3 regions of the Clostridium omnivorum genome follow, and region 2 is predicted to be linked to each of the others. Evidence: riboswitches for the same ligand, from Rfam matches in the RefSeq annotation. Region 2 holds a riboswitch; each other region holds the start of a gene.
The links. Region 2 has a riboswitch for cyclic di-AMP ahead of bsdE14_RS18605 (C40 family peptidase). Riboswitches for the same ligand answer to the same signal wherever they lie in the genome.
Positions count from the first base shown of each region.

Region 1 (2,325 bases), 190 kb from region 2:
CACGGTAAAAATTACTTATCAAATAAAATCTTTCTTCCATTGTCCTCTCTGAGAGACTAGGAATTTTAATAACCATTGGTATTCTTCTTGTAAAGGTTTTAAGCAATGTTGATTCTGGACTTTCTGTAGTTGCTGAAACAATAAGTACATCCGCTCTGCGCTCCGTTTCAGTTTCCCCAAGTTTTCTAAAAGTACCTTTATCCATAAAGGTAAAAAACATTTCTTGGCCCTCAGGTGGAAGTCTATGTACCTCATCTAAAAATAAAATACCTCCGTCTGCTTTTTCTATAAGCCCAATCTTATCAGAATCTGCTCCAGTATAGGCTCCTTTTTTAGTACCAAAGAGCTGACTTATTAAAAGTTGTGGATTATTAGCGTAATCTGCGCAGTTAAAAGTTACAAATGGAGCTTTTTCTTCCATTCGCTTCATTTCAATTGCATATTGATGGATAAGCCCTGCAAACATAGATTTTCCAACACCAGTTTCCCCTAAAATAAGTACATGCATACCTTTAGGTGGATACAGTATTGCTGCTTTAGCCTGTTCTACAGCTGTATATAGGCTTTGATTCTCTCTTGTAAATCTGTCAATTTTACTTTCACCCTCATTATATTCAATGTTATCAATAGGATTAAAAAGAACTGGTCTCCCAGAGCTTTTTGAAACCTTACCTTCAGTGCATAATTTATTTAAATCATTACTAACATTTGCCCTGCTTAATTTTAAGGTATGAGCAATTTCAACAGCACTTAACCCTTTGCCTGTATATAGCTTTTTAAGTGTCTCATATACCAAATCAATTCTTTTCATTCTTTCACCTCCGCTTCTACAAATTACAAACTATTGAAAAATTATCCTATTATTATGTACTATATCTCATTTTATACTTCCGGTCAATTATACTTTTTAGATACTCATAAAGCTAAACATGAATAGCAGTGTATAAAGCACAAATCACCACCAATTTCCCATAATACCTTAAATCTACTATAGATTTTTGTGGACATGCTTTGTTACAATAGCACACATAAGACAAGCCGAATCTCCAAATGGAGTACGGGGGAATAAACAACGGGGTGAATCTCATTTTGAGTAGGGTGCCTCAACCCGAACCCGACAACTAACCTCGGAGGCAGAAGGAGGATAAAACTTATGTTTAAATCAAAAAAACTATCAATTTTACTTTTATCATTGGGTGTAGCTTTATCATCTGTACTACCAGTAAAGGCAGCAGACTATAAAGTAACTTCAGGTGATTCACTTTACACCTTAAGCAAAACATTCAATACTACCATCACTCAATTAAAGACAACTAATAATCTTACTAGCGATAAAATTTATATAGGTCAAACATTAAACGTTCCAGCACAAATTTACTCTGTTAAATCTGGGGATAGCTTATACCTAATTTCAAAGAAATTTGGTATAACTTTGGGCCAATTAAGAGTAATGAACAACAAATGGGATGACTATATATACCCTAGTCAAAAGCTTCTTGTACCAGGCACTGCAACAACAAGCAGCAGCTCAACAAATACTGCGTCAAACCAGCAAGCTGGCGTAATTCCATACAGTCAAGCTGATGTGGATTTGCTGGCTAGACTTATTAACGCTGAAGCTCAGGGGGAACCCTATTCAGCGAAGGTGGCTGTTGGTGCAGTTATAATCAACAGAGTACAGGATTCACGTTTTCCTAAGACTATATCAAGTGTAATTTATCAAGTGGATCATGGTTATTATCAATTTACTCCTGTTCTTAATGGATGGATTGATAAACCAGCTACTTCAGAATCAATTCAGGCAGCTTATGAAGCCTTAAGAGGATCAGACCCATCAAATGGTGCACTTTATTATTTTGATGACAGCACAACAAATACTTGGTTATGGTCCAAGCCTATAGCCGCTAGAATTTCTCATATGGTATTTGCATACTAATCCAGTATATGAAAAAGAGCCAGAACTAATTCTTCTGGCTCTTTTTCTGTAATATTTATATTTAAACCTTTTATAATTCATTAACACTTTTATAAATATTACATATACTTATAATGTAATATTTATTAAGGAGTGTAATTAATGTATTACGATGACTATCGTGACATAAGTGAATTTGATGAACTAGACGATATTGACAATATGGAAGAGTCTGATGAGTTTGAACCACCATTCTTTTGTCCAATATATCAACAAATGTTTTATGGCTATCGTCAATTTCCAACTCCTCCACCATTCCCACCTGGAACTGGCGGACCTATGAATATGCCTCCATTCGGTAATCAGCCAGGGGGACCTCCATTTGGAAATCAACCGGGCGGACCTCAACA
Region 1 is NZ_BRXR01000001.1:3,746,300-3,748,624, reverse strand. It holds gene bsdE14_RS17750 (sigma-54-dependent transcriptional regulator) at 1-811, opposite strand, end outside; cyclic di-AMP (ydaO/yuaA leader) riboswitch at 1,027-1,150, shown strand; gene bsdE14_RS17745 (cell wall hydrolase) at 1,154-1,936, shown strand; gene bsdE14_RS17740 (hypothetical protein) at 2,078-2,325, shown strand, end outside.
Region 1: linked by a shared signal. The riboswitch ahead of bsdE14_RS17745 (cell wall hydrolase) and the one ahead of bsdE14_RS18605 (C40 family peptidase) in region 2 are both predicted to bind cyclic di-AMP.

Region 2 (2,325 bases):
CAAGCTGCTCAAGCATGTATTTATCTATAATTTTCAAATCTAGATTTTCTTCTTTTGCAAGATTTTCGGATTGTTGAGCAAGATATTTAGGAGTAACATAATTTGAAGGCATATTTACTAGATTTCTAGTAAAGTTTACTGCACTTCCTACTATTAATCCTTTAGTTATAGAATCCCTATTTTGGGACACTATATTTAATTTTTGTAGCTTGATTTTTTCTTCGTTATGTTTAATTCCATTGAATTTATACGTTGCTAGTTCAATGGCTTGACCAAGGGCATATCCAAAATCCTCGTGAAAATTATCTAAGATATCTAGTTCAGTTAAGGAGTCTTTTAATGATTTAATAGCGTAGCCTAGACCTTTAAGTAGTTTTGTTGAATTGAATTCCTCAGTGCTTCCTAGACCTAAAATAAATATTTTTTCATATTCATTTTGACCAAGAGTGTTTATAATTTCTAATTCTTTGTACTCACCTTTGCTAGTGGAGTACTTCAGAATATCCATAAGCTCCTCAGGATAAGTAAGTTCAAAATTATTAAACTTAAAGATAAGTAAATTTGAATACATTCTACTATCATTTACACCAATCATGTTATGCACCTCCACGAATATAATAACATACTTGCAATAAAATGTTTATACTTATTTTTACATAAATAAAAATGTAAAGTTTATTAAAAAAAAGGAATTTAAAATTAAATGTAGAATAAAAATTCGTAGGAAGAGGTGAATTTATGTTTGATATAAATATTAAAATTGATGATATAAGTATTTCAAGCATAGAGAAAGAAGATATTATTTATATTCAAAAATGGATAAATAATCAACAAGCTTTAAATATAAATATTGAAAATCCCTTAGGACTTAAGGAGTTATATCAGAGATTCCTTGAATACTATGTTAGTGAGAGTGAATTTTTCCTTAAGTTAAATCGAGGCGAAAATCTCATTGGTGTCTTAAAGGGAAGGTTAGAATTTAAGAATAATAACGAAGTATGGTTTTGGTATTATCTAATAGACCATGAATTTAGAGGAAAAGGTATAGGTAGTAATATAGTAAAAGAAGTAATGAATTATTTTTCAAACAATTTTGGAATATATAATTTTTATACTGGAGTACCTGCAAAAGATGATGATATTAAAAGATTCTGGCTAAACAATAATTTTAATCTAATAAGAGTTTCAAAGAACTTTTTTAACATTAATGGAGAAGAAATTGATATGCATATTTTAAAAGCAAAGGCTTATATGTAATAAAGTGGGAAATATTTTTATAAAATAGTTAATTATCATTGACAGCGCACATATAATAAACTATAATAAAAATCGTGCTGAATCCTATTTATAGGTACGGAGGAACCAGTATGTTGGGGTTAATCCGATTATTTTATTAAATAATGTCCAATTAATGGACAACTTAATAAAAAATTGGTAGGGAACCTTCACCCGAACCCGTCAGCTAACTCCGGAGGCAAGAAGGAGGTTACAAATGAAATACATAAAATCAACGGCATTTATTTTTGTTGTGAGTATATTAGCTATAAGCATCACATCCAAAACAAACAGCTATGAGGTAAAGGCAGATGCAGCTATTAAAACACAACAAGGAGTTGTAGTTCGATCTGCGAACTTAACAACAGAGAAGGTAATAGTAGTTCCTAAAAAGGAAACAGAAGAAACAAGTAAGGGCAATTCATCTAAAAAGTCATCATTAAGCAGAGGTGGATCAATGAATAGCTCACTTGCTAAAACATCAGGTAACAGCAGCGTAGTTGGATTTGCTTCCAATTTTTTAGGAAGGCCTTATGTATGGGGAGCTTCAGGCCCAAGAGCCTTTGATTGCTCAGGATTTACAGCTTATGTTTATAGTAACTTTGGTGTTTACTTAGATCACTATACTGGGTCACAATTTGGAGCTGGTAAGTCAGTTAGTAGAGCAAATTTATCTCCTGGCGATTTGGTATTCTTTAATACCTATGGTTCGATATCACATGTTGGTATATACATGGGTGATGGAAGATTTATTCATGCAGCTAATCAACGAACTGGTGTAACAATAAGTAATTTAGATGAAGGGTATTATTCAGCTAGATATGCTGGAGCAAGAAGAGTAAAATAGTAATTTATCTCCCGACAAAATTTGTCGGGTTTTTTTTATCATAAATTTATTAAACTTCAAATAGTATAAAGTATGTATTTGGTTACTGCCATATTAAATTCCGCTTATTATACTAAGGTAGAAACCTTTTATAATTAACATATTATTTGGAGGTATAGTTATGAAGTACACAAGATATGATATGAGAAAAAAGAAAAATGAAG
Region 2 is NZ_BRXR01000001.1:3,937,925-3,940,249, forward strand. It holds gene bsdE14_RS18595 (leucyl aminopeptidase) at 1-595, opposite strand, end outside; gene bsdE14_RS18600 (GNAT family N-acetyltransferase) at 739-1,257, shown strand; cyclic di-AMP (ydaO/yuaA leader) riboswitch at 1,323-1,492, shown strand; gene bsdE14_RS18605 (C40 family peptidase) at 1,493-2,122, shown strand; gene bsdE14_RS18610 (hypothetical protein) at 2,283-2,325, shown strand, end outside.

Region 3 (2,325 bases), 2.6 Mb from region 2:
GGGATTATAATACTAATACTAGCAATAATAGCCGGAGTTTTCTATGGAACTTATTACTTTATTGTTAACAAGTCATTAAGCGCCTATGAAAAGTCTATTAAAACAGAAATAGATAATATAAACAAGATAAATTCATCTATTACTGCTTTTAATAAGGAAAACAGCATTGACCCTGATAAAGTAAAAAAAGAACTACCTTCTAAAGTAGATTCATTACTAAAGGAAAAGGATAAAATTAACGGAATTAATCCTACTGAAAAATATTCTAAAGCACATGCAAGCCTTTTAGAAGGGCTAAATAACAATATCCTCATGTATAAACAAGTACAAGCCATCTTTGCTAATTCTCAAAGCAAGGACGTTGCAAATGCACTAGAGGATTTAAAAAAGTACAAGAACAATTGTGTTCAGGCATATTCCTTAATAAGTATTAAAAATACATCTGCTTCTTTTCCTACAGATGCCTCAACTACAATGGAAACAATAATATCCTATTTTACTGATATGGTAAAAGTAAATAGGGATAATGATATTAAGCAAAGTGTAAATTTAGAATTTATGAATAACATGGATGCAATATTGTCCAAGCTAACTGCTGTAAAGGTGGATTTAAGTGCAAACGTAGCTAAAGTTAGAGCAGGCAGTGGGAGTTATGATGAAGTACTATCACAAGTAGATGATAATTATAATAAGCTTCAAGAGATACAAAAGGCTTTCTCAAGCATTACAATTCCACAAAAGGCTTCATCTACCTATAAAATCTTTAAGAATGTGCTTGATAACTATGATGAATATCTAAAGAACTTTAAATATGCTTTGACAATAGAAAAAGAAGAAGCCTCAAAAGGTAAACCAAGTCAAGACTTTTTAAACTCAATTTATGCTACCTCTAGCAGTAATCTTCAGCAGGGAGATAAGTCCTATAATGATTTTATGAAGCTTTATGCTGATTTTAAAACTAATAATGTTAAATAGTAGTTAATAACTAAGGAGTAAGAAGTAATACGTAATAATTGAAATGTTCTGAGTCTATAATTTTAGTCTCAGGACATTTTTTCATTTTTTGTAAAGTTTATTAATTATTTCGTATTATTTTTTATAAATTGGTTAAAATACCTATGACCGAAGTTTATTAAACACGGGGAAACCACTTTTTTGGGGTGAATCGCAATTTATCATGCGTAGGTTATGCCTTTACCGAACCCGTCAGCTAACCCCGTAGGTAAAAGGAGGAAATTTAATGAAAAAAAGTTCAATTATATGCTTTTGTTTGAGCATAGTTTTAGCTATGCCTTGTTATAATGCAAAAGCACTAGTAAGTTATGAAGACGAGGCAGATTTATATAAAGAAGAAGTTCAAGCGGTTCAAGTATTCAGTGTGAATGATAGGAAAATTCCAATTACAGACCAGGATGTTTATCTAATGGCTCAGGTGGTATGTGCAGAAAGCAGAGCTGAACCTTATGAAGGTAAGGTTGCTGTTGCTTCAGTAATACTTAATAGGTTACAAAGCAATCAATTTCCAAAGTCTGTAGAGGACGTAATAATGCAAAAAAATGCATTTTCCTGTATCAGAAATGGTGAAATAACCATTGTTCCTGATCCAGCAAGTTACAATGCTGTACTTGACGCACTAAAAGGCAAAGATCCAACAGGAAAGGCACTGTTTTTCTACAACCCGAAAATTGCCACTTCCAGCTGGATGAAAAATATTAACAAGAAAAATGTTAAGTCTATAGGAAATCATGTATTTTTTGCTGTAAAATAATATTCCTTAAATAACAAAATCCTCGGTTTTATTAAACCGAGGATTTTGTTATTTAAGAATCCAAATATGATACTGCTGACAAAGCTGCAATTTGACCTTCTCCTGCTGCCTTTATATATTGATAAGGCTTTCCTATACAATCCCCTGCAGCAAAACATCCAGGTATATTTGTTTTCATTAATCTATCTACCTTTATATGACCTTCTTCTATTTCCAAACCTGGTACCAATTGAGCTGGTGGTACACTATCCTTTAGAACAAATACTCCATCAGTATCTACTTCATTTTCCTTAAGTATTAACTTGGAAACAAAATTATCGCCTTGTATTTCCACAGGTTTATCCTGCAAAATCTGTATCTCACTTCTAAGGTTATATTCTCCCTTATACATTGGAACGTAATATACCTTTGCAGCCAGCTCAGATACGTAATTTGCATCCTCTTCTGCTTCTTTGTTATACCCAACTATAGTTACTATCTTTCCCTTGTAAAGAGGTGCATCACAGGTTGCACAATACCCCACTCCCCTTCCAAGGAACTTTTCTTCTCCACTTAGG
Region 3 is NZ_BRXR01000001.1:1,305,353-1,307,677, forward strand. It holds gene bsdE14_RS05895 (hypothetical protein) at 1-975, shown strand, start outside; cyclic di-AMP (ydaO/yuaA leader) riboswitch at 1,111-1,239, shown strand; gene bsdE14_RS05900 (cell wall hydrolase) at 1,241-1,768, shown strand; gene bsdE14_RS05905 (NAD(P)/FAD-dependent oxidoreductase) at 1,821-2,325, opposite strand, start outside.
Region 3: linked by a shared signal. The riboswitch ahead of bsdE14_RS05900 (cell wall hydrolase) and the one ahead of bsdE14_RS18605 (C40 family peptidase) in region 2 are both predicted to bind cyclic di-AMP.